4 regions of the Nonomuraea sp. NPDC050540 genome follow, and region 1 is predicted to be linked to each of the others. Evidence: riboswitches for the same ligand, from Rfam matches in the RefSeq annotation. Region 1 holds a riboswitch; each other region holds the start of a gene.

Region 1 (8,301 bases):
GTGGGTCGCCCTGGCCGGTGCCGCCGCGGGGGCGCGGCGCGCGCAGGGCGGCCCTGTGGGCAAGACCGAGCGCTGCGTGCTGCTGGTCGCCTTCGCCCTCACGGGCTGGGCGCCGTGGCTGATCGTGCTCGCCGCCGGCTCGGCGATCACCGCCCTGGTACGGCTGGCGCGCATCGGAAAGGAACTGGCGTGATACTCGAGACCGCTCCCTTCCTGGCCGGCGCGCTCGGCGCCAGCGGCGTGGCCGTGTGGATCTCGCACCGGCGCGAGCTCGTCCAGCGCTGGCTGACCTGGGCCGTGGCCGCCCCGGTGGTGACGCTGGCGCTGCTGGCCGGTCCGGTCGGCGCGGCGGCGCTGGCCGCGGCGCTCGGCGTCGTGTGCGCCGCCGAGTACGCCCGGCTGGTCCGGTTGCGCCCGCCGGAGGCCCTGATCCTCGCCGGCGCCGCCGCCGTGCTGCCGTTCCTGCCCTCGCCGCTCGCCGCGGGCCCGTTGCTGCTGCTGGCGCTCGTCCTCGTCCCGGTGCTCGGCGGCGACGCCGAGGACGGCGGCAGGCGGGCCGCGTACTCGGTCTTCGGACTGCTCTGGATCGCGCCGCTGAGCGCCCTGGTCACGCTCGCTCCGGCGACCGCGTTCGCCCTCGTCCTGGCCGTCGCGCTCGCCGACGTCTGCGCCTGGTGCGGCGGCAGGCTCCTGGGCGGGCCCGCGCTGTCGCCGCTGTCCCCGGCCAAGACCTGGGGCGGGGTGGTCGGCGGCGCCGTGGGCGGCCTGACCGTCCTGTTCCTGCTGGGCGAGCTCACCCCGGTCACCGCGCTGGCGGTGGCAGCCGGGGCGCCGCTCGGCGACCTGCTGGAGTCGATGCTCAAGCGGGGCGCCGGGGTCAAGGACGCGGGCACCTGGCTGCCCGGCTTCGGCGGCCTGCTGGACCGCGTGGACTCGCTGCTCGTGGCGCTGGCCGTCGTGGTGGTGCTGCCGTGAGGCTCGGGGCCGCGATGCGGCGGCGGCTGTGGCGTACCGCCTTCGCCTGCAGCGGCGGCCTGGCCGTCGAGGGCCCGGTGCCGGGCGGGCCGTGCGTCGTGGTCGCCAACCACTGCTCTCACGCCGACACCGCCGCCCTGCTGGCCGCGCTGCCCGCGCGGCTGCGCCCGTCGGTGGCGGCCGCCGCCGACTACTGGTTCGCCAACCGGGCGCGGGCGCTGGTCTGCCGGACGCTGGTCTCCGGCTTCCCGGTACGGCGGGGCGGTGGCGGCTCCAGGGACCTGGCGGCAGCCGTACGACTGCTGGACCAAGGCCGGGTCCTGGTCGTCTACCCGGAGGGCACCCGCTCGCGCGACGGCCGTGTCGGCGACTTCCACGGCGGCGCGGCGCGGCTGGCCGAGGCGGCCGGTGTCCCGATCGTCCCGGTCCTGCTGGAGGGGACCGGCCGGGTGCTGCCGGTGCACGGCCGCCTGAGCCGCGCCCCGGTGACGGTCCGCTTCCTGCCGCCCGTGTCCGACCTGGAGACGGCACACCACCTCATGCGCTCCCGACAGCTCCCGACAACTCCCGAAGGGTGAAATTTCATGAAGTGGGCACTTATGCGGCTCCTGATGCGCACCGTCGGCCGGACCAGCCGCGGCATCCGCATCGGCTACCGCCACGGCTTCGACAGCGGCACCATGCTCGACTACGTCTACGTCAACAAGGCCCACGGCCGGCCCCTCGACCGGATCTACCTGAACTCGGTCGGCTGGCGGGCCATCCGCGCCCGCCGCGATCTGCTCAAGGAGGTCATCAGGGACGAGGTCTCGGCCAGGGCGGGCCGCGCGCTGATCCTCGACGTGGCCGCCGGGCCCGGCCGCTACCTGCAGGACGTCGCCAGGGAGCAGCCCGAGGCCGAGGTGGTCTGCCGTGACCTGGCCGCCGACGGCCTGCGCCTGGGAAGGGAACTGGCCAAGGAACGCGGTCTGGCGAACATCCGCTACGAGCGCGGCGACGCCTTCGACCCCGAGCCGCTGGACCGGCCGGCCGACATCATCGTGGTCAGCGGACTGTACGAGCTGATCCTGGACGACGAGACGATCAGGAAGTCCCTGGCCAGGCTGCGCGACCTGCTCGCCCACGACGGCGTGCTGATCTTCACCACGCAGACCCGCCACCCGCAGCTGGAGTTCATCGCCAACGTGCTGCCCAACCGCGACGGGCGGCTGTGGGTGATGAAGTGCCGCTCGGCCGAGCAGCTGCACACCTGGGCCGTCGAGGCCGGGTACGCCGACGTCGTCAGCAGGCGGGAGAAGGTCGGCCTGTTCACGGTGACCACGGCGACTCAGCGGCCGGAATGTATGACCATGGACGCATGCAGACACGACTGATCGGTCAGATGAGTGTCAGTGCCATCGGGCTCGGCGCGATGCCGATGTCGGTGGAGGGCCACATGCCCGACGAGGAGCAGTCGATCAGGACCATCCACGCGGCCCTGGACGCCGGGATCACGCTGATCGACACCGCCGACGCCTACACGCCGACGGAGGCCGAGGTCGGGCACAACGAGCGCATCGTGGCCAAGGCGCTGGCGAGCTGGGGCGGCGACAAGGACGCGGTGCTGGTGGCCACCAAGGGCGGGCACACCCGGCCGCGCGGGCGCTGGGACGTGGACGGCCGGCCCGAGTACCTCAAGCGGGCCTGCGACCGCTCGCTCAAGGCGCTGGGCGTCGAGTCGATCGGGCTTTACCAGCATCACCGGCCCGACCCGGCGGTGCCGTACGAGGAGTCGATCGGCACGCTCGTGGACCTGCTCGACGCCGGGAAGATCCGGATGGCCGGGATCTCCAACGCGAACCCGGCCCAGATCAGGCAGGCCAACGAGATCCTCGGCGGGCGGCTGGTGAGCGTGCAGAACCAGTACTCGCCGAGCTTCCGCAGCAGCGAGCCGGAGGTGGACGTCTGTGAGGAGATCGGCGTGGCGTTCCTGCCGTGGGAGCCGCTGGGCGGCATGAACCACGTCGGCCGCCTCGGCCGCCGCCACGCCGCCTTCGGGGAGGTCGCGGCCGAGCGCGGGGTCTCCCCGCAGCGGGTCTGCCTGGCGTGGGAGCTGGCCAGGAGCCCGGTGGTGATCCCGATTCCCGGCTCAAGCCGCCCGGCGACGATCCTCGACTCGCTGGCCGCCGCCGACCTGGAGCTCACCGAGGAGGAGCTGGCCAGGCTGGGCTGACGCGGTGCCCGGTTTCGCGTCAGGTCGGCCGTCGTGCGAAGCTGTTGTGGTCCCCAACACCAGGAGGTCCTCATGGCGGAAACACCGGAGCCGGAAGTCAGCGAAACTCCCGAGGACGAGATGAAGCGCAAGTTCCGGGAGGCCCTGGAGCGTAAGCGCAATCAGCACTCCGACTCGGGTGCGGGTGGCAGGGGCACGGATCAGTCAAAGATCCACGGCGCACACGGCCCTGCTGCCAGCAAGCGTTCGTTCCGGCGCAAGAGCGGCGGCTGAGTCGGCGTTCTGAGGGGGTACGGCTTGGCCGTACCCCCCTTTTTCTTGACCTTCTTAGGTAGATCTTCGCCCGTTTCATGGCGATTGTTTTGCTTTTGCCGTCTTTGGCACTTACAGTCCTAAGCGTTACCAGCTGGCGACCCGACCCTTCACCAGGAAGAGGCGGCCGGCTGGCGCCGAATCCCGTACCCGCGGGAACCGGGGAACCAATGTTCCTTGGGGTGAATCCGACGTACGCGTCGGTAGGGCATCTCCACGCCCGAACCCGTCAGCTAACCCGGTAGGCGCGATGGAGAGGACTGATCTTTTCATGCACCACCGCGATGAACCCCCATTCCGCGTAGTTTCACCCGCCGCCTACTGAGCGGCCCCTTCCCCAGGCTTTCCCCCCGCGCTTTCGCGTAGCGTCCGTTCGGCTTTGTGCCCGGCTACGCCGCTTTGACGAGCGCATTTCCCCTGTCCCCGCACAAAGGACTTCTCTTCTTCATGTCTTCCCGCTTTGGCATGCGTTCTTTCACCATGCTCGCCTCCGTCGCCGTCATCGGCGCGGTCACCCTCAGCACCGGCGCAACCGCACACGCGGATGACTTCTCCGAGAAGAAGCCCCTTCTCAAGGGCTCCACCACCGCCTCCTACTACTGGGACGACGCCTCCGGCCGCAACGGCGACACCGGTCTTCCCGCCTCCGGCAAGCCCATGCAGAAGGGCCTGGCCGCCAGCCCGAGCTGGCCCCTCCTGACCGAGGGCTACGTCATCTACAAGGGCAAGAAGGAGCCGTTCTTCGTCGGCGACCGCGGCCCCGGGGTCCCGTCGAACAGGGGCATCATGCTCGACCTCGACGCCAAGACCTTCGCCTCGCTGACCGGCGGCAAGTTCAACTCCAGCTCGCTGAGCGTCGACGGCGTCGGCGGCCAGGGACACATCAAGATCGAATACGTCATCACCAAGTGGGGCCCCGGCGTGGGCAAGAAGAACCACCCCGTCGCCTTCTCCACCGGCGCCTGGTCCCGCAAGGACGCCCGGCCGGCCACGCCCCCGGTCGTGACCGCGGAGGAGAAGACCGAGAAGAAGGACGAGGAGAGGCCCGAGACCCCGGCCGCTCCCGCCCAGGTCGCCGAGAAGGCTCCCGCGCAGGCCCCTGAGAAGGCCCCTGTGAAGGCTTCAGCGCAGGACAAGGCGCCGCAGGCCGAGCTGGCCGCGGCGGTCACCACCCGCGAGACCGAGTCGAACGGCGTGGGCGGGCTCGCCCTCATCAGCGCTCTGGCCCTCCTGAGCGGCGGCATGTTCCTGGCCCGCGGCCGCATCCGCAAGGCGTTCGACCGCTGACCTCTTTACTCACGAGGAACAGAATGTGATTCTGTTCCTCATGGGTCAGCGCGCCGCCGTCAACGGCATCGAGATCGTCTACGACAGCTTCGGCTCGCCACAAGCACGGCCGCTGCTGCTCATCATGGGGCTCGGCGCCCAGCTCATCCACTGGGACGAGGAGTTCTGCGAGCTCCTCGCCGAGCAGGGCCACCACGTCGTCCGGTTCGACAACCGCGACGCCGGTGAATCCACGCATCTTCACGAGGCGGGCGTTCCGGAATTCGGATCGCCCGCTTCGCCGTACCTGCTGGCGGACATGGCGCGGGACGCGGCCGGGCTGATCGACGCGCTCGGCTGGCCCGCCGCGCACGTCGTCGGCGCGTCCATGGGCGGCATGGTCGCGCAGCAACTCGCACTCGACCATCCCGGGCGGGTGCGCACGCTGACCTCGATCATGTCCACGCCCGGACCGCAGGTCGCGCCGCCCACGCCGGAAGCCGGCGCGGCCCTGATGTCGCCCCCGCCGCCCGACCGCGCGGCCGCGATCGCGCTGGCCCAGCGGACCTGGGCGGTGATCGGCTCGCCCGGATACGACCTGGACACCGAGCGGATCGCCCTGCTGGCGGGGCTCGCCTATGACCGGGCGCACGACCCGGCGGGGACGGCCCGTCAATTGGCCGCCATTCTGGCCTCCGGTGACCGGACCGAAAGGCTGGCCCGGCTGGCCGTACCCACGCTTGTCCTGCACGGAGAGGACGACGCGCTCATTCCGGTCGCCGGCGGCCACGCAACCGCTGCGGCAATTCCGCGCTCAAGACTGGTCACGTTCCCCGGAATGGGGCACGATCTGCCCAAGCCACTCTGGTCGCGGTTCGTGGAAGAGATCACGAAACACACGGCCGGGTGACCCGCGTCGCGCGGCCGTTCCCCCACGGCGGCCGCGCGACGCCCTCAGACCTCCAGCTTCTCCTCCACGTTGCGCAGGTGGTGGCGGGCCATCGCCAGGTTGGCCCGGCCGCGGTCGAGCGCCAGGTAGAGGAACAGGCCCTTGCCGCCGCGCCCGGCCATCGGCCGGATGATGTGGTACTGGGTGCCGAGCGTGATGAGGATGTCCTCGATGGCGTCCTTGAGGCCGAGCGAGTCCATCGTGCGCATCTTCGCCTTGACCACCTCGGTGTTGCCCGCCGCCGCGACCTGCAGGTCGAGGTCCTTGGAGCCGCCGAGGGTGCCCAGCGCCATGCCGCTGCCGTGATCGACCACCGCCGCGCCGACGGCGCCGTCGATGGCCATCATCTCCTTGAGGGAGACGTCCATGCCGGCCATGCGTACCTCCTTGTGTGTGTTCACCGCTGTCGCGATGCGATGGCGGCCAGCGCGGCCGCCGTCTTGCGCCCCTCCAGCCGCAGCAGGCCGAGATTGGCGCCCGGCTCGGCCACGACGGTGAGGACGATGGTGGGTCCCGCGGCGTAAAGGGCGGCGAACCCGGCGCTGGCCGACACCAGCGTCTCCTGCAGCACACCCTTTCCCGCGAGGTCGGCCATGCGCCGGCTGAGCGCCAGCACCGCCGCCGAGAGCGCGGCGGTCTGGTCGCACCGGTCGCCGGGCAGGTCGCCGGCGATCGGCAGCCCGTCCACGGTGCAGGCGACGCTGCCGCTGACCTCGGGCACGCGCTCGCGCAGCCTGGACATCTCGCTGAGCACCCGCTCGCAGAGTTCCACGGAGGGTCTCCTTCCGTTCCGTCGCAGGGCGCGTAGGCGCAGGCTCGTCGCGGAGAACCTCACGCCAGCTCCTCCAGCGCCCTCTTCACCGCGGCCAGGACATTCGGGTCACTCTGCGGGAGAGCCGGCGGCACGGCCCGATCCAGCGCCCGCCCGCGCCGGCGCGGCATCAGCGGCGCGACCAGAAGCCCCGCGGCGGCCAGGCGGCGGACCGCGAGCAGCACCGAGTAGGCGGGCTGCCCCAGCCGGTCGGCGAGCTCGGCCGGCGTCGCCACCCGGTCGGCGCCGAGCAGGATCTCCCACTCCAGCGCGCTCACGGTCGCCCGATGCCCGGGCAGCCGCGCGGCCGGGGTCACCGGGACGTCGTCCAGCTCGGCCGAGGACCAGATCTGCGCCAACTGGGCTCTCCTTCGCGCGCATTCGCCGACCAGCCAGGCGAGCTCGAACTCCAGCCGGGTGTCCGGCCGCGGGCACTCGCCCGGCCGGAACTTCGGCCGCGCCGCCGGGAGCTCGGCCGGCAGCAGGAAGTAGGCGGCGTCCAGCACCGCGCCGGCCACGCAGAACTCCAGCTCGGCCCTGCTGTAGGCGCCCGCCCCGCCGTGCGCGGTCAGCAGCCGCTCGACCGACGGCGTGCGCGGGCACTCCAGGTGGGCGATCCGCCCTTCGCGCAGGTACGCCTTGCCGGCCGGCGGCACGTTGAGCGAACCGGTGGCGCGTTCCCTGGCCAGACCGGTGAGCAGCGTATGGACGGCGGCCACGACGTCAGCCCCGCAGCCGGCCGCTGATCGAGCTGAGCTGGTGGCGGGCCAGCGCCAGGTTGGCGCGGCCGAGGTCGAGCCGCACGTAGATCACCAGCGGGCCGTCGAAGGGCATCTCCACCGGATGGAGCAGGTGGTAGCCGTCGTCGGCGACGACGATCAGGTCGTCGATGCGGACCGTTCCACGGTGGGTGGCGCCGGCGAGGGCGTCCATGGTGACGCGCAGCGTCTCGCCGAGCGCGGGCGCCGACCGCTCGGCCTCGCCGCGCCCGCCGGAGGCCATCACGGTTCCGCTGAGGTGATCCATCACCAGCGCGTCGAGGACACCCGGGATGTCCATCACGCTGAGGAGGCAGTCGTCAAGTGCGAGCACTGACGCAGCGTAGAGCCGGACGGCCATCCCGCCCCGGGCCGCGGGGAAGGGCTTTGCTCCCCAGCGGAAGATATCCCCACCAGGTGGCATATATAGCCCCCACCAGGCACAATGCCCGGCTACAAACGAAATTTCCTCACATTGTGGGCTCGTCGGGCAGCAGGGCCTTCTCATCCGGCTTGTGGACCAGCACCTCGTCGATGTACGACTTCACCGCCGCGCTCAGCCCCACATCGCTGCCCGCCGCCTCCGACAGGTACCACCGGTGGTCGAGCACCTCGTGGAACACCTGCGCCGTGTCGAGCTTGCGGCGCAGGTCGGCCGGGATCGCCTCTATCGTCGGCTGGAAGGCCTCGGCGAGCCACCGGTGCGCCACGATCGCCTCGTCCTCGTGCCGCAGGCCCTTGGCGACGCGGAAGCCGTCCAGGTCGTTGAGCAGCCTGCGGGCCTGGTTCTCCTCCACGTCCAGGCCGGTCAGGCGGAGCAGGCGTCGCTGGTGGTGTCCCGCGTCGACCACCTTGGGCCGCACGATCAGCCGCCCGGTGCCGACCTTGCGGCGCACCATCATCTCGGCCACGTCGAAACCGAGCAGGTTGAGCCGCCGGATACGCTGCTCGACCTTGTGCCAGTCGACCTCTTCGATGATCTCGTCCTGGGTGATCTCGCTCCACAGCCGGTGGTAGC
Region 2 (8,301 bases), on a different contig from region 1:
GCCGGGGAAGGCGATCTCGCGCTCGTGGGCCAGATGGCGGGCGGCCTTCACGGTGTCCTGGACGTCGATCCCGCCCGGGGCGTCGACCTCGTAGACGTAGCGGCGCGGGACGGCGTTGTCGATGTCCATCCGCGTGCTGGTCCCGACGAAGGCGGACGGCTTGGACTTGAGCACGTAGTCGGACAGGTTCGTCATCGACGGGTCGCGCGGGCGCAGGCCCCGCTCGAAGATCTCGTCGGGAGACCTGTCCTCGGCGCGGTAGACCGGCGGGCGGTCGCGCCGCCAGATCGGGTACGGCGTGATGCTCGAGACGTCGACGTTCTTGTCGGCCGCCGACTCAAGGTGGTTGCCGGGGCCGCGCAGGGGTGTCGGCGGCCGCTTGCCGGGCGGGATCGCGCCGGACCCCGCTTTGGAGGCCGGCTTGCGCAGCAGCGCGGACGCGCGTCCGAACAGGCGCAGCGCGCTGCGTTCCAGCAGCTCGACCATCCGGCGGATGATCTCCCGCGCGGTCGTCCTGGCGCCGCCCACGACCGGACCCACGGCGGCGAGCGAGGCGCCGGCGGTGGGGCCAGAGGCCGCGACCAGCCGCGACAGGTGCAGGGCGAGCCGCATGAGCAGGACGATCAGCGCCACCTTCATGGCCAGCACGATCGTCGCGGAGATCTGTAACGCGCCGCCGATGAGCAGCGCGGCGGTGACCGCGTCGCCGGATCGTGCGGAGGTGTCGCGCCACTCGCCGTCGAACGCCCGGACGCCTTCGCCCTCGTTGCGCGCGGTGGTCTGGGCGGCGTGCGTGGCCGCGGTCGAGGAGACGCGCACCGCCGTCATCGCGAAGGAGATCCACTGGGTACCGGCCGCGTACAGCCGGTCCTCGTCGACGAGCGGCCACGAGACGACGATGTTGAGCAGCATGGCCAGTCCCGGCGGTGGCTGCAGCGCCACGGTGCCCCTCCTTGCCCGGTGATCACATCCGAGGGGTCACACTACTGGGGCGCACTCACTGCATGGAGATGTGCGGGTGGTCGAAGTGGTTCTCGGTGATGCTGCCGCGGTCGCTCATCGCCCGCCATCCCGATCCCATGTTGATGCGCTGCTTCCAGATGACGTACTTCACGCCGAAGCGGTTCTTGTTCTTGATTGCCCAGGCCGCGATCTGGTCGCCGAGCGCCTGGTTGGCGGCGGTGGGCATGGAGCCGCCGGTGCTCATCATGAAGTCGCAGGCCCGGCCGAGCGGGTGCTCGCCGCCGCCGCCCGAGCGGTAGCAGCCGACCTCGAAGGGCAGGTTGAAGGTCTTCTTGATCTCGTCGCGGATGATCCGCATCCGTGAGGTGATGTTGTCGGAGCCGGAGGGCAGCTCGGGGGCCCAGGAACCGTCGTTGCGCTTGCCGGTGCCGTACGGCATGAGGTCCTGGAGCTTGTCCTTGATGTCCTTGATGACGCCTTCGGCCTCGTCGCGCTCCTTGTCCACCTCATCCGCCTGCCCGGCGATCTGGGTGGTGAGCGCGGCGGCCGCGTCGGCGGCCTTCTTCTTCTCGTCGCGGGCGGCGGCGACGCCCGCGATGACCGCCTGCTCCTCGTCGGTGAGCTGCTCCAGTACGGCCGCGCCCGGCGCGTCAGGCGTGTACAGGAAGCCGGGCAGCGTGCCGCCGCTGCCCTGGTAGCGCAGCTGGGCGATCTCGGCCACCCGCCGCTCGGCCTCGACCAGGGCCGTCTCGGCGGTGGCCAGGCGCGCTTGGGCGGACTTCTCCGCCTCCTTCGCCTTGGCGAGGGCCACGCGCTTGCCGTTGTAACTCTCGATGAGCTTGTCCACCTGGGTGTTGAGCTTCTTCAGCTCGGCCCGCAGCTGCTTCTCGCTCGGCTTGGGCGCGGCGAGCGCGCTCGCCGGGGTGAGCGCCACAGCTGCGGCGGTGATGAGACCGATGGCCAGAGTCGCGGGGGACGCAACCGCCACGTGGGGGATTCCTCTCCATCTGCCGGCCGGGTTAGCTGACGGGTTCGGGCATGGAGATGCCCTACCACCGAAGTGGATTCACCCCAGGTGAGGCTGGGTCCCCGGCTCCCGGGCAACACGCCCGGGATTAGGCGGCAACGGCTGTGACAACCGGTGCGTGAGGGATATTAGTAGTAAATGGCGGGTAACGCGACTTCAAGTGGAAATCAATTAGTGATCTACCTGTGATCGAAGCAGGCGTGCGGCCTCCTCGGGCAGCACGTCGTTGACGAAGGCCCCCATCGCCGACTCCGACCCCGCCAGGTACTTGAGCTTGCCGGGCGCGCGCCTGATCGAGAACAGCTCCAGGTGCAGATGTCCCAGCTCACGCAGGTACCGCACCGGCGCCTGGTGCCAGGCCGAGATGTACGGCATGGCCACCCCGAAGATCCCGTCCAGCGCCCGCAGCACCGAGGTGTAGAGCGGCGCGAAGGCCGCCCGCTCCGCCTCGGTCAGCGCCGCGAGGTCCGGCACCTGCCGATGCGGGTAGACATGCACCTCGTACGGCCAGCGCGCCGCGGCCGGCACGAAGGCGGTCCACAACTCGTTGGCCGCCACGACCCGCTCCCCGGCCCGTTCGGCGGCCAGCACGTCCGCGAACAGCCCCGGCCGCCGCTGCGCCGCCGCGAGCTGCAGCTTGGTCCGCGGCGTCACGTAGGGGTAGGCGTAGATCTGCCCGTGCGGGTGGGGCAGCGTGATCCCGATCTCCTCGCCCCGGTTCTCGAAGACGAAGACCTGCTCCACGCCCTCGATCGCGGACAGCTCGGCGGTGCGGTCCGCCCACGCCTCCATGACCAGTTCGACCTGCGCGTCGGTCAGCCGTGAGAACGACGAGGAGTGCTCGGAGGTGAAGCACACCACCTCACACCGCCCCGCCCCCGGCCGCACCTCACTCAGGCCGCCCACATCGTGATAAGTCCCAAAATTTCCGCTGAAAGATGGGAAGCGGTTCTCGAACACCACCACGTCATAGTCGTGCGCCGGGATCTCCGAGGCCCGCGTGTCGGACGACGGGCACAACGGGCACTCGTCGGCGGGCGGCAGGAACGTCCGCGTCTGCCGGTGCCCCGCGATCGCGATCCACTCCTCGGTCAGCGGGTCGTAGCGCAGCTCCGAGGCGAGCGGCCGGGGGTCGAGCGGGCGCCGGTCCACCGCGCCGCGGTCGGCGTCGTCGCGCCGGTCGAAGTAGATCAGCTCTCGCCCGTCGGCCAGGTGGGTGATGGTGCGCTTCACTGCGTGCCCTCCGCGATGATCAGTTCCCCGACGCGCTCGGCCAGCTCGGCGCGCGCCTCGGCGGGCAGACCCTGGTCGCTGATGACGACGTCGGCCTCTGCCAGGTCGGCGATCGTGCTGATGCCGACGGTGTTCCACTTGGTGTGGTCGGCCGGCACGACCAGGCGGTGGGCGGCGGCCACCAGTTCCCGGTCGGTCTCCGACTCCAGCAGGTTCGGCGTGGTGAACCCGGCGCGCGCGCTCATCCCGTGCACGCCCAGGAACAGCGTGTCCACGTGCAGGCGGCGGATCGCGGCGACGGCGACGGGACCGACCAGCGCGTCGGAGGGCGTGCGGACGCCGCCGGTGAGCACCACCGTGCGGTCGGCGCGCGGGGCGCGGTGGAAGACGTCGGCGACCGGGACCGAGTTCGTGATGACGGTGAGGTCGGGCACCGAGACCAGGTGGTGGGCCAGCGCCCACGTGGTGGTGCCCGCCGACAAGGCGACCGCGGTGCCGGGCCCGACCAGCTCGGCGGCGCGGCGCGCGATCGACTCCTTCTCCTGCTGCTGGCGGGCGGACTTGGCGGTGAAGCCCGGCTCCTCCGTGGAGCCGGGGCCGAGCGTGGTCGCGCCGCCGTGCACCTTCTCCAGCAGGCCGCGCTCGGCCAGGGACTCCAGATCGCGCCGGACGGTCATGTCGGAGACGCCGAGCTCGCGCACGAGGTCGGCCACGCGGACGCCGCCGCTGGCCCGGACCCGTTCGAGGATCGTCTGTTGCCGCTGCTGTGCGAGCACGCGCTCTCCTTCCAACAAGTTCAAACAGATTATGACATGAACATGTTGAAGAATGTGAGGTCGCTTGCCGGGGGGCCTGGTGTGGGATACGCATGCCGTACCGGAAAAGGCCCGCTCAAAGGAGGACGACGGATGGCAAGGCGCGCCCGCAAGTCCCGAGCACGCAAGAAGAAGAAGGCCAACCACGGCAAGCGTCCCGCGTCGCGCTGACGGTCACCCGGCCGCGGTGAGCTCCTTCACGGCGGCCGAAACCGCCCGGTGGAACGTCGGGTAGGCGTAGATCATCTCGTCGAGCCTGGGGAGCGGGACACGGGCGTGCACCGCCAGCGTCAGCAGTCCCAGGACCTCGCCCCCGGGCGGCGCCGCCACGGTCGCGCCGACCAGGACACCGTCGGCGGCCACCAGCTTGACCAGCCCCTCGGCCTGGGCGATGTACCCGCGCGTGCCCAGATCGCCCATGGCGACGCGCACATCCAGGCCCCGCTCGCGGGCCTGCGCCTCGGTCAGGCCCACCGCGCCCACCTCGGGATCGGTGAAGGTCACCCGGGGCACGGCGTGGTACTCGGCCTCGTGCACGGGCTCGCCGAGGATCTCCTTGACCACGATGTTCGCCTGGTACATCGACATGTGCGTGAAAGCGCCCTTGCCTACCGCGTCGCCGATCGCCCAGACGCCCTCGGCCGCGCGCATCCGCGCGTCCACGGGAATCGCCCGCGCGCTCTCGTCGAGACCGATCGCGCCGACGCCCAGCGCCTTCAGATCCACCCGGCGGCCCGTCGCCACCAGCAGCCGCTCAGCCTCGGCGCCGCCGACCGTGAAACGGCCGTCCCCGTAGTCCACGCGCGCGACCTTGGCCGAGGTCCGCACGTCTATGCCGCGCCCGGCGAAGACCTTCTCCAGCAGCGCGCCGGCCTCCGGCTCTTCAAGGGCGATCAGCCGCTCGGCGGCCTCGACCACCGTCACCGCCACGCCGAACGTCCGGAACATCTGCGCCAGCTCGACCCCGATCGCGCCGCCGCCCAGCACGATGATCGACTCGGGCAGCTCGGCGTTCTCGATCGCCTGATGGTTGGTCCAGTACGGCGTGCCCGCCAGCCCCTCGATCGGCGGCACCGCCGCCTGCGAACCGGTCGCGATCACGATGCCGCGCGCCGCGCGCAGCACCTGGTCGCCGACGGTCACCTCGCCCGGCCCGGTGACGCGCCCGTGGCCCCTGAACAGGTGGCCGCCCTTGCCGGTGAAGCGGTCGGCGGCCACCTTGTCGTCCCAGGAGTCGGTGGCCTCGCGCACCCGGCGTACCAGCGCCGCCCACTCGCGCGAGGTCTCCGCCTCGTGGATCATGATCTTCGAGGGGATGCAGCCCCAGTAGGGGCACTCGCCGCCCACCAGGTTCGACTCGACGGCGGCCACGCGCAGCCCCGCCTCCGCCAGCCGGCCGGCCACGTCCTCGCCGCCCGGACCCATCCCCAGCACGATCACATCGACGTCCATGCTCAGTACATAACCAGCCCTGAGCCGGAGTTCACCCGGAATGTGGCAAATTCGCCAGCGCCTGGTCGACCCGCTCCTGCGGCAGCGCGTAGTCCTCCAGTTCGCCCGCCAGGTAGCGGTCGTAGGCGCCGAGGTCGAAGTGGCCGTGGCCGCACAGCGCGGTCAGCAGCACCTTCTCCTCGCCGCTCTCCTTACACCGCAGCGCCTCGGCGATCGTCTCGGCCAGCGCGTGCGTCGGCTCCGGCGCCGGCACGATCCCCTCCGTACGCGCGAAGCGCACACCGGCCTCGAAACACTCGCTCTGCGACCGGGTGACCGCCTCGAACAAGCCCAGCTCGTACATGTGCGACAGCAGCGGCGACATGCCGTGATAGCGCAGCCCGCCCGCGTGGATCGGATCCGGCACGAAGTCGTGGCCGAGCGTGTGCATCTTCAGCAGCGGCGTGAACCCGGCCGTGTCGCCGAAGTCGTAGGCGTAGCGGCCGCGGGTGAACGACGGGCACGCCTCCGGTTCCACCGCGCGGAAGGACGTCCGCGGGCTCTCGCGCATGAACGGGAAGGCCAGCCCGGCGAAGTTGGAGCCGCCGCCGGTGCAGCCGATGACCAGGTCCGGCATCTCCGGCATCTGCTTGAGAGCCTCCTCGCCGATGACCGTCTGGTGCAGCAGCACGTGGTTGAGCACCGAGCCCAGCGCGTACCGGGTGTCGGCCGCGGCCCCCGCCACCTCGACGGCCTCGCTGATCGCGATGCCCAGGCTGCCGGTGGAGCCGGGGTGCTCGGCCAGGATCTTGCTGCCCGCGCTCGTCAGCGGTGACGGGCTGGCGTGGACGGCGCCGCCGTACACGCGCATGAGAGAGCGGCGGTAGGGCTTCTGGTCATAGGAGGCGCGCACCATCCAGATCTCGCACTCCAGCCCGAACTGCGCGCACGCGAACGCCAGCGCCGACCCCCACTGCCCCGCCCCCGTCTCGGTCGTGAGCCTGCGCACACCCTCGCGCTTGTTGTAGTACGCCTGCGGCACGGCGGTGTTCGGCTTGTGCGAGCCGGCGGGGGAGACGCCCTCGTACTTGTAGTAGATGTGCGCCGGGGTGCCCAGCGCCTTCTCCAGCCGGTGCGCCCGGATCAGCGGCGTCGGCCGCCACAGCCGGTAGACGTCCAGCACCTCCTGCGGAATCTCGATGAACCGCTCCCCGCTCACCTCCTGGCCGATCAGCTCCATCGGGAACAACGGGGCCAGATCGTCGGGACCGACCGGCTGCCCGGTGGCGGGGTGGAGCGGCGGGGGAGGGGGCGTGGTGAGGTCGGGAACGATGTTGTACCAGTGGCTAGGGGTCATCACCCCAGTCTGCGACGGTCGGCCCCGTCGTTCCAGGGCCACCTGCTCCCGCTGACCGCCCTGGGGCCAGAAGACGAACGCGTCGATGCCGTGACCGACCGCCAGATCCGTCGCCCCCCCGTGAGGTCGGCCACCGTGTGCGGGCCGGCTGTCCGCCGTGGGGCGAACCGCGTCATCATGTCGAAGTGCAGCAGGTGGAAGTCTTCGAAAGCCCGCGTCCGTGTTGACGGGTCCGCCGGTTCCTCCTGGTCGGGCCGCACGAGATGGGCTCCCTTCGGTCAACGGTGAATACACCTTGTACTTGGCCGAACCTGGCGACGCATGACGGGATGCCGTTGACGCGGCCCGCCCGGCCGCCGGGGCCGGGACCCGCCGGTGGAGGATGGCTTTCGTGCTATCCCCTCGTTCGTCCGTACGCCGCCGGGTGAAGACCTTGGCGATCCTGGAGTTCGTCAACATTCCGCTGATCGCCGGGGTGCTGACGGGGGTCCTGGGCATGCCACTGACCACGGCCAACACGGCAGGGCTCGTGCTGGTTCTGATCGTTTTGGCTGAGGGCGGCGCGTACTGGTGGTTGAAGCTCGCCCAGCTCTCGTCGCGATCACCCGTTCCGGCGGGGATGGCGGTGTATCGCAGGTTGTCCCGGGTCAACGTCGGCTTGCTGGTGGCCGCGGCCGTCGTGGTGAGTGCCTGCTTGGCCGAAGGCGGTTCCGGCGCGCGGGTCTGGCCGGGGGCGGCGCTGTGGGTGTTCGCACTGCTGGAACACGTCAACTACTTCCACCTGCAACTGATGCACGACACTCGCGCCGACCTGGCCCACTTGATGAACACTCGTCGCCTTCGCCGCTCACATCTCGCTCTCGATCTGGCCCGCGCTTCCAGGAGGTCGGGGTGGTGAGCCCTCGATGATGTGGCGGGTTCGGGCGGCAGCGTTCCGAAAGCCGGCATCGTCACCGGCATGCGGTTCGACCTGGTCCCGGTGACCCGGCTGTACGGGGGCGGGCTGTTCTTCGACTCCGAACACGGTCCGGGGCTCGTGGAGGCGTACGTGGAGTGGACGGCCACCGTGCCCAAGGCGATGAACAGCTCCGTGGCACTGATCCCGTTTCCCGACCACCCGTCGGTGCCCGAGCCGATGCCCGGCCGCTACGTCTACCACGTACGCATCGCCTTCACCGGTCCCCTCGAGGACGGCGAACGCCTGGTTCGGCCACTGCGCCTAATCGGCCCGCGGATCATGGAGACGCTGTCGGAACCGCCGTACAGCCAGAGCTCCTCGATTCACGACGACCCGCCCGTGGCGATGTCGTGGGCCGCCGGTCATGACGTCACGGCTCACGCCTCACTTGCTGTGCAGTTCAGCTAGGGGCTCTGGCCGGTCCCGGAAGCGAAGGGACGCAGTCTTCGGCGGGTTGGACCGGCCCGAAACAGGTGGCCGGTTGTGGTCAGTGCGGCAGGCTGCCGGGGGCCGGACC
Region 3 (8,301 bases), on a different contig from region 1:
CCCGATCCTCGTCGTGATCGTGGCCCGGTTCATCGGATCCGCCTCGTGAACAGGTAGTTGACCAGGGTGCCGAGCAGGATCAGCACGAACAGCAGCCAGGCGGCGGCAGCGGCGTACCCCATGTCGAAGTCGCGGAAGCCCTCCTTGACCACGAACATCGCCACCGTCTGGTACTGGCCCGTGGTGCCGCCGGTCATCATCGGGTTGCCCTCGAACATGACCGGCTCGGCGAACAGCGTCAGCCCGCCGATCGTGGAGACGAACACCACGAACACCAGCGTCGGCCGGAGCATCGGCACGGTGATCCGCCAGAACTGCCTGCGCGGCGAGGCCCCGTCGAGCGCCGCCGCCTCATAGAGGTCGCGGGGGATCGTCTGCATCGCGGCCAGCAGGATGATCGCGTTGTAGCCGGTCCAGCGCCAGTCGATCATCACGGCGATGGCGATCCAGGACGACCACTTCTCGTTCTGCCACGTGATCGGGGTCCCCAGCAGCCAGTTGACCAGGCCGTAGTCGCGGGAGAAGAGCTGGCTGAAGATGACCGCGACCGCCACCACCGAGGTGACCAGCGGCAGCAGCACGCCCAGGCGCAGGATCAGGCGCCCCTTGAGGCGCTTGTTGAGCGCGTTGGCCAGCATCAGGGCCAGCAGTAGCTGCGGCACCGTGGCCAGCGCGAACATGCCGAGCGTGTTGCCGACCGCGTTCCAGAACTCGGCGTCGGTGACCAGTTCGGCGTAGTTGCCGAGCCCCAGCCAGCTCTTGTCCCCGGCCAGTTCCCAGTCGTGCAGCGAGATCCACAGCGTGTACCCGAGCGGGAAGGCGCCGAAGACGGCGAACAGCAGGTAGTACGGCGAGACGAGGAGATACGGGGTGCCGCGAAGATCGAACCGAGACCACCGTCCACCCCCGCCCGCACGCCCGCCCCCGCCTCGCCCGCCCGCACGCCCGGTGCCGCGGCCGTCCTGCCCACCTCCGCGCCCGCGCTCGTCCCGCCCATCCCCGCGCCTGTCTCGCCCGGCCCAGCGCCCGCGCTCGCCTCGCCCGGCGCTGCGCCGAGCCGGCGACCAAGCCTCCTCCGGTGTTGGCTCGTTCGCCTGCGGCTCCTTCACCTGCGGCATCTTTGTCCGCGGCTCCTCCGATCTTGGCTCCTTCGATCGCGGCTCCTTCGTCCATGGCTCCTTCGTCCATGGCTCCTTTGCCCGGGGGTCTTTTGCCCGGGGCCGGGGCGGCTGGTGGGGTGGCTGGGGCGGCGCGAAGTCCATGGCCATGCTCAGCCCGCGGCCTTCACGCCGGCGGCCACGAACCTGGCCCACGCCTCCTCATACGGCACCGCGCCCTGGTCCATGCCCTCGATGACCTTCTCGACGGCGGTCTTGACCTGGGCGTGCTTCTCGCCCAGGAACATCGGCAGCAGATCCTTGACCGAGGCGGAGAAGATCTGGCCGGTCGGGGCGTCGCTGAAGTAGGCGTTCTTCAGGCCGGTGACCTTCGCGTCCTGCTGCGCCGGCAGCGAGCTCGGGAACGCGCCCGCCTCCTCGAACGCCATGACGTGGCCGTCCTTGCCGGTCAGGTAGTTCAGGACCTCGGCGGCCTCCTTGGGGTGCTTGCTCTGCTTAGGCAGGGCCAGCCAGGAACCGCCCCAGTTGCCCGACCCGCCCGGCACCGCCGCGACGTCCCAATTGCCCTTGTTGCCCTCCCCGGCCTTGCCCTCGATGACGCCGAGCATCCACGACGGGCAGCCCATCGTCGCGAACCCGCCGCCCTTGATCGCCTTGTCCCACGCCGGGCTCCACGCCTGCAGCTTCGCGGTCATCCCGGCCTTGCTGAACGTCTGCACCCAGTCGAACGACGTCTTGATCGCCGGGTTCGACTCGATGACGAGCTGGTTGCTCTTGTCGAAGTAGGCGACGTTGCCGTTCTTCGGGGCCTCCTGGGAGAGGATGACGTTGTAGATGGTGTTGGGGCCGTCCATGAACTTCGCCCCGGTCTTGGCGGCCTCGAACTTCCTGCCGGTTTCCAGGAACGCGTTCCAGTCGGGCCAGAGCTTGGCCACGTCCTCCCGGCCGGTGGGCAGGCCGGCCTTCTTGAACAGGTCCTTGCGGTAGCACATCGTCATGCCGCCGATGTCGGTGCCGAGGGCGAACAGCTTGCCGTCGGCGTTGACGCCCGCCTCCCACTTGGCCGCGGGGAAGTCGGCCTTGCGGTTCTGCATGCCGTACTGGCCGAGGTCGGCGAAGAACTGGGGGCGGGCGGCCATGAGGCCCATGGCGCCTTCGTCGATCGCCACCACGTCCGCGGCACCGCTGCCCGCCTGGAGGCGCTGGAGGAGCTGAGGGAGGTAGACGTCCTCGAAGCGGTCGGTCAGGTTCTGGTACTTGACCTGGATGTCCGGGTGGGCGGCGTTCCAGGCCTCGACCGCTTTGTCATAGCCGAAGTTCTCACCGCCGCCGAAGGTGTGCACGGTGATCGTGACGGGTTCCGCCTTGGCTTGGGCAGAGGTCTGGGGCTGGGGGGTGGAGGTGGAGCCGCAGGCGGCCAGAGCGGCGGTCATGACCGCGGCGGTGGCCAGACGCGTGTGCTTCATGTGTGCCCCTTGATGGTGGGGTGGGGGATATGGGAGCGCTCCCATGCAGAGTGCATCAGGGCGATGTCCCCGTCAACGAGGCGACACGCAACCGTTACATTCCGCTCGTCCTCCGCCCTTGTATCGGACTCCAGACCACAAAACACCCACGGACACGCCTGGGAGCGCTCCCGTCTCCCGTATCCAAGCGGTCGGCACCAACCCCGCCACCCCGATCGACCCGCACCGCTCGACCCCGCAGTCGGGACTCCGATCACCCGCACCGCTCGACCTCGCAGTCGGGACTCCGATCACCCGCACCGATCGACCCCGCACCCAGCAGCCCGATCGACCCGCGCGGCCTCGATAAATGTGCGGCTGGCCCAGGAAGTGGCCAGGTAGCCGGGTGGCCAGGTAGCCAGCAGTCAAGGCAGCTTGTAAGTGTGCAGGCTTGCCAAGCGGGCCACCGTGTGGTCAGCGGTCCGGTTGTTGTGCGGGTGTGTGCTCCCAATGGGAGGGAAATGTGATGGCCGGGGTGGCTATTGGGGACTGTGGTGTTTGTGTGGTTTAGGAATGGCCGATCACGAATGAATAACGGGATGGGAGATCTATTTGAGGCGAAAGGGAGATCTATTTGGCGGGAGCCGTATCGGCGGGGAAGTCGTAATGGACGCCGGTGAGGGCTTCGGAGACTGTCCACAGGCGGGCGGCGACGGCGCGGTCCTTGGAGGCGGGGGAGGAGCCGACGGGGGCCGGGTAGCCGCGTGAGCCGAACGGGCCGTCGGGGCCGACGTAGGTGCCGCCGGCCAGGCCGCGTTCGGTGGCGGCGTAGAGGAGCGGCAGGGCGCCGCGTTCGGCGCTCTGGGCGAACAGCACGTTCCCCAGCCGGGAGCCGAACTCCAGGATCGGGTTGCCCTCCATGCGCGGGCCTGCGACCTGGAGGTTGGTGGCGGCGTAGCCGGGGTGGGCGGCGACGCTGGTCAGCGCGCCGGCGGCGCGGCGCTGCAGCTCATAGGCGAACAGCAGGTTGGCCAGCTTGGACTGCCCGTAGGCGGCCCACTTGCGGTAGGACCGTTCGCCCTGGAGGTCGTCGAAGTCGATGCGGCCCGTCTTGTGCATGCCGCTGCTGACGGTCACCACGCGGGGGTCGGGACGCTCCAGCAGCCGCGGCAGCAGCAGGCCGGTGAGCGCGAAGTGCCCGAGGTGGTTGGTCCCGAACTGCATCTCGAACCCGTCCACGGTCTGCCGGTACGGCAGCGCCATCACGCCCGCGTTGTTGACCAGCACGTCGAGACCGCCGGTGTACGCGGCGGCGAACGCTCGGACCGAGGCCAGATCGGCCAGGTCAAGTTGCCTGACCTCGATGGAGGCGTCGGGAGCCGCCTTCTTCATCAGCTGGGCGGCGGCCTCGCCCTTGGCGACGTCCCGGCAGGCCAGGACGGTGGTGGCCCCGCGCCTGGCCAGCTCACCCGCGGCGATCATCCCGACGCCGCTGTTGGCTCCCGTCACCACGGCCGCCAGGCCTGACAGGTCGCCGATGTCCGCTGCGGTCCATCCCATGACCCCTCCAAACGTGATCACCGTCACCCTAACCCGCCCACTCCCTCCCCGGTCATGAGACAACGCCGGGGTGGGACTTGAGGTCCCGGGGGAGCGTGGGCTGGGAGCCGGGTTGTATGGCCGGAGGTTCGCGGGATGGCGTGGCCGTGGGAGGGGCTGGCGGATCGGGGCGCGCACGGATGGAGTCGGCGCAGGTGAGGGGTGCGTGGGAGTGGGACGGGCCCACGGGGTGTGAGGGCGGGATGGGGGTACGCGACGACGGGGCGGCGGCGGGTGAGGGGTGCGCGGGGGCGGGGCGAGGGGGTGTCGGGGCGGGGCGGGGGTGGCGGCGGGTGAAGGGGTGCGCGGGGCGGGGCGTGTCAGGGCGGGGTGGGTGTGCGCGGGGGCGGGGCGAGGGGGTGTCGGGGCGGGGCGGGGGTGGCGGCGGGTGAAGGGGTGCGCGGGAGCAGCGGGGGAGTGTGGCGGTGGGGTGGGGAGGGTGCCGGAGGTTCGCGGGGTGGTGCCGGACATGGGAACGGCGCGCCCGGGGGGAGGGGGCGCGCCGTTCCTGGGAGGGAGAGTGGGGGGAAGGGGAAGTTAAGCCGAGTAGTCGGGGTAGCCGTAGCCGACGACCTGGGAGGCGGGGCGGATGCGCTCCTCGACCTTGCCGTTGCCGGTGTTGCCCTCGACGGTGGTGATGGTGCCGTTGCCGTTGTCCTTGATGACGAACCCGACGTGGTTGATGGAGTCGAGGCTCTTGCTGCCGCTCCACGAGAAGAAGACGACGGCTCCGGGCTTCGCGCCGGTGCCCCATCGGTTGTTGTTCTTGAACCACTTGGCGTGGGTGACGGTGTAGGCGTCCCAGCCGACGGTGGTGCGGGCGCCGGTCTCTTCGCCGACCCAGCTGACGAACATGGCGCACCATGCGGCGTTCAGGTAGGCCTGGCGGTTGCCGCCGTCGCGCTTGACGGTCTCGGCGGCGCGGGGGGAGGACATGTACCACTTCTGGAACTTGGTGCCGCCGCCCCTGGAGTCCTCGCGGGTGCCGATCTGCTTCTTGGCCAGCGCGAGGACCTGGGCCGCCGTGGGCTTGGGCCGGTCGCTGCCGGCCTTCTTGCCGGGCTCGGCCTGGACGACGGTTTCCGGGACGCCCTTGGCGGCGGCGGACGCGGCGTGCGTCTCGGCCTGGGCGGGGTGTGTCGCGAACGCCGCGGTGGCGGCGATGGTCACGCCGAGAGCGGCGCGGGTGAGGTCGATCTTGGGGGCACGGGTAAGACGATGCTTCGCCATCGGGTGGGGTGACTCCTTGCTTCCATGCCGCTTACCGGGTTAGCTGACGGGTTCGGGCATGGAAGCTGCCCTACGGCGCGTGGCGCCGATTCACCCCAAAGGACCTGGGTCCCCGGTTCCGCGAGGGTGCGGATTCAGCGGTCACAGGCAAAGCCTGTGATGTGTGTGCGATGGTCTGGCAACGAACGGGTAGCCCGGACGTATGCCTTGGATGACCTGAAGGTAATACATGGGGCAAGGGGATTACAAACTCATAAATGACCATCCAAGGCTTGGTGCGGCCAAAAGGCCGCACCAGCCGGTCATCCCATCCAGTTAAAATTTGCCGGATCAGGTCCCAGACGGGTGCCGTTGTTGAGGGCTCCTATGGCAGCCATGTCCTCCGGGTCGAGCGTGAAGCCGAAGACCTGGATGTTCTCCCTGATCCGCGCCGGCGTGACCGACTTGGGGATCACCACGTTGCCGAGCTGGATGTGCCAGCGGAGCACGATCTGCGCGGGTGATTTGCCGTGTTTTCCGGCCAATGTGGCGAGGGCGGGGTCGTTCAGCAGGCCCTTGCCCTGGCCCAGCGGGCTCCACGCCTCGGTGAGGATTCCGTTGGCCTCGTGGAAGGCGCGCAGTTCGATCTGGGGGAAGTTCGGGTGCAGTTCGATCTGGTTGATCGAGGGGGTGATCTCGGCCTCGTCGATGAGCCTGGTGAGGTGCTCCACGCCGAAGTTCGATACGCCGATCGCGCGCGCCCGGCCGTTTCGGTAGATCTTTTCCAGGGACTTCCATGCCTGGAGGTATTTGTCCTGATCTGGAACCGGCCAGTGGATGAGATAGAGGTCGACGTAGTCGAGGCCCAGACGGGCCAGGCTCTCCTCGAAGGCCTCCTCGGCGCGGCCGTGGTCGGCGTTCCAGAGCTTGGTCGTGATGAACACCTTCTCCCGTGGCAGCCCCGACTCCCGGAAGGCGCGGCCCACCCCTTCCTCGTTGTAGTAGAGCCTGGCGGTGTCGATATGGCGGTATCCCGCCTGAAACGCGGTGGCGACCGCGCGTTCGGCCTCGTCGTCGGGCACCTGCCAGACGCCGAAGCCGAGCTGCGGGATCTGCACACCGTCGGTGTTGAGCAGCAGCGAGTTCATGCGACCCATTGTTCATATGGCGTTCCCTGCGGCTTAAGGCGACCGGGCTAGCTTGAACCCGTCGTGAAGAAGCAATGGGCTTGGGTGGAATCGCCGCTCCAGATGCTCTGCGCCGTCGAGGCCCACCACGCCGGGCTGCTCGGTGAGCGCACGGTCATCGTGCCGAGGGCGCGTCAGCGCGCACTCGTGGCCACGCGCCGCGAGCTGGCCGGGCTCGACCTGCCCGACGGGCTCGAGCTGGCCAGGCCGAGCGAGGAGATGCCGCGACCGGTCCAGGTGGTCGGTGACGCCTTCTCCGGGCGGGTGCAGCTGCGCTGGCTGACCTCGCGGCCGGGCCGCATCGTCATCGTGGACGACGGGCTGGCCACGCTCCGGCTGCTTGAGCTGCTGGCCGCGGGGCCGTATCGGGCGCTGCTGAGGGCCAGGCACAAGGCGGGACTGCCGCGCAGGGTCCTCGGGACGGCGGCGGCGCTCAGGCTGGCCGCCTCCAGCACCGCGGTGTTCACCGCGCTGCCCGTCAAGGACGACCTCGCCGGCGCCGTGCGCGAGCGCGGCATCGACCTCATCTGCCACGACTTCGGCTGGCTGCGCGCGCAGCCCCTGCGCTCGCCCGGCCCGGCCGAGCGCACGGTCGTGCTCGGCACCTCGCTGGTCCGCAACGGGCTCGTGCACCGCGAGCGCTACCTGCGCTGGCTGACGGAGCTGGCCGCCAGCGAGCCGCTCGCCTACTTTCCCCACCGCCGCGAGGACCCCGTCGATGTGGCCGTGATCAGCGAACGGCCCGGCATCACCGTGCACGACGCCGGGGTACCCGCCGAACTCACGCTTCGCGGCCTGGACGCGAGCCAGCGCGTCCTGAGCCTGCCCTCGACCGCCATCACCTCGCTGCGTGTGCTGCTCGGCACCCGCGGGGTCGCGGTCGAACCGGTCGAGGTGCCGGACGACTGGTGGACCAGCCGGGCGGCCCCGGCGCTTCGCTCACATCTGACGGGGGTTGCCGGGTGAGGATCCTGGCCGTTGCCGACTCTGACTCGTATCTGAAGTGGGCGGCCTGCCTGCTCGCCGACCTGCCCGGGGACTGGGAGCGCGATCTCGCGGTGGTCCGCACGCCGATCGTGCCCTCGCCGCTGCAGATCGCCGCCGCCGTCGGCGACGGTCCCCTGCCGCCGGTGCTGTCGGCGCGGTCCTTGCGGCGTACGGCGCAGCGGACCAGACCCGACGCGATCGTGGTGGCGTGCACGGGCCCGGTGGTGGACGTGCTGGTCGCCGAGGTGCTCGACGAGCTGCGGCCCCGGCCCGTCTTCGTCACCGGCCTGCCCGGCATCTCGGTGCCCGCCACCGACAAGGCCTGGCTGTTCCGCAGCGGGTGCGACCTGTTCGTCGTGCACAGCGAGCGGGAGGCGGCCGAGTTCGGCGAGGTGGCCGGCCGGCTCGGCGGAGGGGGGCGGGTGGGGCTCGCCCGCCTGCCGTTCCTGCGCGTCCCGGAGGACGGGGCCCGCTTCGAGCCGGACGGACGCGAGCGCGACCGGGTGGTCTTCGCCACGCAGGCCAAGGTGCCGCGCGGCCGCGAGGAGCGCGAGCAGGTGCTGCTTGCCCTGGCCAAGCTGGCCGATCGCCGCCCCGACCTGGACGTCGTGGTCAAGCTGCGCGCCCTGGACGGCGAGCGGCAGACCCACAACGAGCGTCACCCCTATCAGCGGCTCTGGCAGGAGCTCGGCGAGCCGGGACGGCTGCGCTTCGCCGCCGGTTCGATGGACGAGCACCTGGCGGTGGCGGCGGGGT
Region 4 (4,735 bases), on a different contig from region 1:
GCCAACGTCCGCGTGAGCTCGATGGCGAGGTGGTCCGCTACGCGAAGCTCCAACCTCATGAGCAGGTACGGCTGCCGCAACGGCGGCCCGACCGCACCGTCAGGCTGGAGCTCACCGGCACCATGGCGGCCTACGACTGGGCGATCAATGGCAAGAAGTACGACCCCGAGACCGTCGCGCCGGTGCGCTCGGGAGAGAGGGTGCGCCTTTCCTTCGTCAACCGGACGACCATGTGGCACCCCATGCATCTCCACGGGCACACCTTCGCCCTGCCGTCCGGCATCCGCAAGGACACCGTCATCGTGCTGCCCGGCAGCACACTCAACGTGGACTTCGACGCGGACAACCCGGGGTTGTGGATGATCCACTGCCACAACATCTATCACGCGGAATCCGGCATGATGACCCTCCTGGGCTATGCGGCGGGCAGCCGATAGCCACTCGCCGGGCTCTGGCGAGTGCCCGGGGAATCAAGCCTGCCACCGACCAGCAGCGCCACCGTGCGGAGGTGCTGGAATCGCCCCGTGTGAAACGGCCCAGCACGCCCTCGAAGATCGGCCGAATCTACTATTGTTCATAGTAGATGAAGGTGAGATGGATGCGCATACACGCACAGCAGGACACGACCCTGACCCAGGCGCTCAAGGAGCGACTGGCCGACTGGTCCAATCGCTCCGGCATCCAGGTGGAGACATGGGCACTGCCCGCCGAGGAGGTACCCGATCGGGTGGCCGAAGCGGTGCTCGCGTGTGTCACCGAGGTTTTGGCCGTCGTCGAGGAGCGAGCCAGGGCCGCGATGGTGTCCGTCGCCGTCACCACCAGCACGAACGGCCTGCTCTTCACGGTGAGCGCTGACGGCATGGGCTTCGACGCGAAGGATGCCGGCTTGCGCGCCGCCCTTGCCGCCACGCCGGGGACCGTCTCGATCAATGTCACCCCGGACGGCTTCACCGTCAGAGGCGCCGTCCCGCGGGAGCGCCGGCAGTGACATCCATTCATGGGGGCGGGGGCATCATGGGAACGTGATTGTGGAGGGCGGATGAGGCCTCGCTTGGAGGCTGCGGCGACGGCGGCGGTTCGGGAGTCGACGCCGAGTTTGGCGTAGATGCGCACCAGATGGGTCTTGACCGTGCCTTGACCATGACCGACGGCGAACTCACCGAGGAAGCCGCGATACCGGTCCCCTGACCGCCACCTGGGAGGTCAGCGCCGGCGTCTACGCCCCCCTGGGTCAGCGTTGCCCGCCGGCCGCCCAGTCGAGCAGCCTCTGAGCGGTCTGGAAGCGGCGGGTGGAGCTGGTCTCTCCAAGAATCACACCGGCCAGCTGCCGGCCCTCACGATCGGCGGCGAAGGAGAGCGTGTAGCCGGCGGCCCGGGTGTAGCCGGTCTTCAGGCCGACGGCGCCCGGCTTGCCAAGGAGCCGATTCGTGTTCCGCCAGGAGTAGGCGCGGTGCTCCGCCGTGGCGGACACCGAGCGATACCGGCTGGAGGCGACCTTCTTGAGCGTCTGACTGCCCAGGGCGGCCTGGGCCAGCCGCGTCTGGTCGCGTGCGGTGGAGTAGCCGCCCCCCTTTGCGGGCATCCCGTCGGCGTTGACGTAGAGCGTGTCCCGCATGCCGAGCTCGCGAGCGGCGGCGTTCATCTTCGCGGTGAACGCGTCGACGCCCGGGCCGTACACGCGGGCGAGCGCGTGGGCGGCATCCGCGCCGGAGGGCAACAGCAGGGCGTACAGCAGATTCTCTACGGTCAGCCGGTCGCCGGCGCGCAGGCCGGCCACCGAGGCACCGTCCTTCGAGGCGTAGCGAACATCCCCAGAGGTGACCTTGACGACGTCACTCGGCTTGGCCTCCTTCAGCACGGTGTAGGCGGTCATCACCTTGGTGATGCTGGCCACGGGCAAACGAAGATCGGCCTTCTTGCTGAAGTAGACCTTGCCGGTCTTGGTGTCGATCACGTGAGCCGCACGGCCGAGCACCGTGGGGGCGTGCGCCGCGGCTTCCTGAACGTGGGAGCGGGACGTCGGCGGGTCGTCGGGCCCGACCGGAGGGGTGGCCTGCGCAGCGGTGGCGCAGGCGGTCATGGCGAGCGCGGTGACGGCAAGGCCGAGCAGCGCGCGGTTCAGCCGGTTCTTGAGATCGGTGGGCATGAAGGACTTTGCTCCTTGCTTCCATGCCGCCTACCGGGTTAGCTGACGGGTTCGGGCTGGGAAGTGCCCTACGGTCGCCGTCGAGCGAGCGTCCGATTCACCCCAAGAAGAGTGGGTCCCCGGCTCCGTGAAAATGGATTCGGCGGCCGGACGTCGTCCTGCGGGTTCCCCAGGAGACGCACGGTCCGGGCAATGAAAAGGCAACGAACTCGTCTAGGGTCCGCCACGCAATGCCCGAGACACTACCAAAAAGTACATATCGTGCAAACAGTACATTTACCCCCTTCTTACGACGGGCGGGCCAGACCAAGCACGATCAGGTCGAACAGCTCCTGGAACGCCTCCGCGTTCGTCCGGCCGAGATGCTCGAGCACCTCCGGATCCTGCAGCCGGTCCAGGGCGGCGTAGATCACCTCCGCCACGAGGCGCGCGTCCGTTTCGCGGAATGCGCCGCCGTCTATGCCCTCCTGGATGAGTGCGGCGGCGACGGACGTGGCGAACCGGTAATGCTCCTGGAACAGCCGGCGGATTCCCGGCTGCCCGGCGACATCGACCGAGAACGCCCGAGCCGCGCGGGTCAGCGCCCCACTGGCCGCGGACATGTAGGCGTGGACTCGCCCGAGCGGCTCCTCCAGCGCCCTCGCCTGAGCCATCGCCCGCCGGCCGACGCGCTGCAGAAACCGGTCGACGACGAGCGCGACGAGCTCGTCCTTGCTGGGCGCCAGGTCATAGAGGGTACGCCGCGAGCAGTGCAGCCGGGCGGCGAGTTCCTGAATCGTCAGCCGGCGAAATCCCTCCCGAAGGAAGATCTCCTCCAGCTCGGCGAGCACGCTTTCCTGCCGGCTCGTGAAGGAACGCCCGAGCGAGAGGGCGACGGGCGGTCGAGGATATCCGGTCATGCCTGCACTTTCGGGGATGCCGACTCTCGGGGTACCGTGAAGGGTACCAGGTACTCAAAAATAGTACCCCCTGTGTTTGGAGGCGGAATGCGCCGACCCAGCCGAACCAAGGTGGGCATCATCTCGTGCCTGCCGCTGGCCGCCGCCCTCGTCGCGGTCGGCGATCCCGTACGGGCGGACGCCGGCCGATGCGCGGCCCTGATGAACGCGACCGTGACCGACACGACGATCACCCGAGTCACGACGGTGACCGCGACGACCTCGGTACCGGAGCACTGCCTGGTCGACGCCTATGTCACCACGCCGGGCGACGCGACCGTCCCCAGCAATCGGGTGAACTTCCGCTTGGGCCTGCCGGCCGCGTGGAACTCGGACTTCTACTTCCAGGGCGTGGGCGGGCTCGCCGGGCACATCGTTCCGTTCGACGAGGGGCTGAGACGCGGCTACGCCTCGGCCGCCACCGACACCGGACACCAAGGCGCGAGCCCGTTAGGCCACCCCGAACTCGACGGCAGGTGGGCGCTCGGCAACCGGCCCAAGCAGATCGACTACGCCTACCGAGGCGTCCACGTCAGCACGGTCGCGGCGAAGGCGATCACCGCGATCCACTACGGGCGCGACACGCGCAAGGCCATCTTCAACGGGTGCTCCAACGGGGGACGGCAGGGCCTCATGGAGGTCCAGCGCTACCCCGCGGACTATGACGGAGTGATCGCCGAGGCCCCCGCGTTCGCCGCAGGCGACACGTTCCTGCGCTGGATCTCGCAGGCACAGGCACAACTGGCCACCTCCGGGTCCTGGCTGTCGCCCAGCACGCTGCCGATCCTCTCGGCGGAATCGCTGAAGCGGGGCGACGCCCGGGACGGGCTGACCGACGGCCTGGTCGCCGATCCGCGCAAGGCGGCCGTCAACCCCGGCCGGCTCGTCGGCCCCGGCAAGCTGACCCGGGCCCAGGCCGCCGCCGCACGGACCATCTATCGTGGACCCGGGCCGCTCCGGGGACATCCCGCCGGACACGAGGAGCTGTGGCGGTCCTACATCACCGGCTCGGCGCCCCCGCAGATGGGACCCGACGGCAAGCTCGTCTTCCCCTTCAGCCTGGCCGCACCGTTGTCGTACACGTTCGCCAACGAGTTCCTGCGGTACTTCCTGTTCAGCGATCCGAGCTATGACCTCACCAGGTTCGACCTCGCCAAAGATCGGCCGGCCGTCGAACGGATACGCGCGCTGCTTGACGCGACCGACCCCGACCTCACGGCCTACAGGGCCCGAGGCGGCAAGCTGCTCATGGTGCACGGCTGGTCCGACCCCGCCTTGAGCGGTACGGCCCCGGTCGCGTACCACAGGAAGGTCGTCGCCGAGATGGGCGCGGCGCGGACCGCCGGCTTCTTCCGCCTGTTCATGGCACCCGGGATGGGCCATTGCGCGGGCGGGCCAGGACCGAACACGTTCGACGCGCTCACGGCGATGGAACAATGGATCAACCGGGGCACGGCGCCCGCCTCCATCCTCGCGACCAACCCGGCAAGCGGCCGCAGCCGGCCCCTGTGCCCGTATCCTGCCGTCGCGCTCTACAAGGGCTCGGGCAGCATCGAGGACGCCGCGAACTTCACCTGCGGATCCCCTCATGGCGCGCACTAGCGAGAAGGCGAGCGCGCTAAGGCGTGTTTCATAAGTCGCGGAGCCATTG

Evidence for each region. A riboswitch is a leader RNA that binds a small molecule or an ion and turns the genes downstream of it on or off. The one in region 1 is predicted to bind cyclic di-AMP.
Region 2: it holds a riboswitch for cyclic di-AMP, as region 1 does, so the genes downstream of both, ACIBI5_RS41200 (coiled-coil domain-containing protein) here and ACIBI5_RS08380 (hypothetical protein) in region 1, are expected to answer to the same signal.
Region 3: it holds a riboswitch for cyclic di-AMP, as region 1 does, so the genes downstream of both, ACIBI5_RS44005 (CHAP domain-containing protein) here and ACIBI5_RS08380 (hypothetical protein) in region 1, are expected to answer to the same signal.
Region 4: it holds a riboswitch for cyclic di-AMP, as region 1 does, so the genes downstream of both, ACIBI5_RS54175 (D-alanyl-D-alanine carboxypeptidase family protein) here and ACIBI5_RS08380 (hypothetical protein) in region 1, are expected to answer to the same signal.

The regions. Positions count from the first base shown of each region.
Region 1 is NZ_JBITHA010000002.1:397,203-405,503, reverse strand. Features, by position in the region: gene ACIBI5_RS08410 (CDP-alcohol phosphatidyltransferase family protein) at 1-193, shown strand, start outside; gene ACIBI5_RS08405 (phosphatidate cytidylyltransferase) at 190-975, shown strand; gene ACIBI5_RS08400 (lysophospholipid acyltransferase family protein) at 972-1,553, shown strand; gene ACIBI5_RS08395 (class I SAM-dependent methyltransferase family protein) at 1,560-2,348, shown strand; gene ACIBI5_RS08390 (aldo/keto reductase) at 2,333-3,187, shown strand; gene ACIBI5_RS08385 (DUF5302 domain-containing protein) at 3,260-3,460, shown strand; cyclic di-AMP (ydaO/yuaA leader) riboswitch at 3,625-3,762, shown strand; gene ACIBI5_RS08380 (hypothetical protein) at 3,947-4,786, shown strand; gene ACIBI5_RS08375 (alpha/beta fold hydrolase) at 4,812-5,675, shown strand; gene ACIBI5_RS08370 (hypothetical protein) at 5,720-6,091, opposite strand; gene ACIBI5_RS08365 (roadblock/LC7 domain-containing protein) at 6,112-6,486, opposite strand; gene ACIBI5_RS08360 (hypothetical protein) at 6,546-7,244, opposite strand; gene ACIBI5_RS08355 (roadblock/LC7 domain-containing protein) at 7,249-7,617, opposite strand; gene ACIBI5_RS08350 (DUF4032 domain-containing protein) at 7,754-8,301, opposite strand, start outside.
Region 2 is NZ_JBITHA010000016.1:227,195-235,495, forward strand. Features, by position in the region: gene ACIBI5_RS41195 (hypothetical protein) at 1-942, opposite strand, end outside; gene ACIBI5_RS41200 (coiled-coil domain-containing protein) at 998-1,951, opposite strand; cyclic di-AMP (ydaO/yuaA leader) riboswitch at 1,958-2,095, opposite strand; gene galT (galactose-1-phosphate uridylyltransferase) at 2,162-3,223, opposite strand; gene ACIBI5_RS41210 (DeoR/GlpR family DNA-binding transcription regulator) at 3,220-3,999, opposite strand; gene ACIBI5_RS41215 (50S ribosomal protein bL37) at 4,132-4,209, shown strand; gene ACIBI5_RS41220 (dihydrolipoyl dehydrogenase family protein) at 4,213-5,490, opposite strand; gene ACIBI5_RS41225 (TrpB-like pyridoxal phosphate-dependent enzyme) at 5,522-6,826, opposite strand; gene ACIBI5_RS41230 (hypothetical protein) at 7,251-7,724, shown strand; gene ACIBI5_RS41235 (hypothetical protein) at 7,785-8,192, shown strand.
Region 3 is NZ_JBITHA010000019.1:68,590-76,890, forward strand. Features, by position in the region: gene ACIBI5_RS43985 (carbohydrate ABC transporter permease) at 1-33, opposite strand, end outside; gene ACIBI5_RS43990 (carbohydrate ABC transporter permease) at 30-1,118, opposite strand; gene ACIBI5_RS43995 (ABC transporter substrate-binding protein) at 1,271-2,584, opposite strand; gene ACIBI5_RS44000 (oxidoreductase) at 3,194-4,123, opposite strand; gene ACIBI5_RS44005 (CHAP domain-containing protein) at 4,700-5,392, opposite strand; cyclic di-AMP (ydaO/yuaA leader) riboswitch at 5,406-5,542, opposite strand; gene ACIBI5_RS44010 (aldo/keto reductase) at 5,695-6,519, opposite strand; gene ACIBI5_RS44015 (hypothetical protein) at 6,604-7,524, shown strand; gene ACIBI5_RS44020 (DUF6716 putative glycosyltransferase) at 7,521-8,301, shown strand, end outside.
Region 4 is NZ_JBITHA010000046.1:288-5,022, forward strand. Features, by position in the region: gene ACIBI5_RS54160 (multicopper oxidase domain-containing protein) at 1-437, shown strand, start outside; gene ACIBI5_RS54165 (hypothetical protein) at 599-988, shown strand; partial or broken gene ACIBI5_RS54170 (LuxR C-terminal-related transcriptional regulator) at 1,036-1,137, opposite strand; gene ACIBI5_RS54175 (D-alanyl-D-alanine carboxypeptidase family protein) at 1,232-2,146, opposite strand; cyclic di-AMP (ydaO/yuaA leader) riboswitch at 2,159-2,301, opposite strand; gene ACIBI5_RS54180 (TetR/AcrR family transcriptional regulator) at 2,434-2,976, opposite strand; gene ACIBI5_RS54185 (tannase/feruloyl esterase family alpha/beta hydrolase) at 3,133-4,686, shown strand.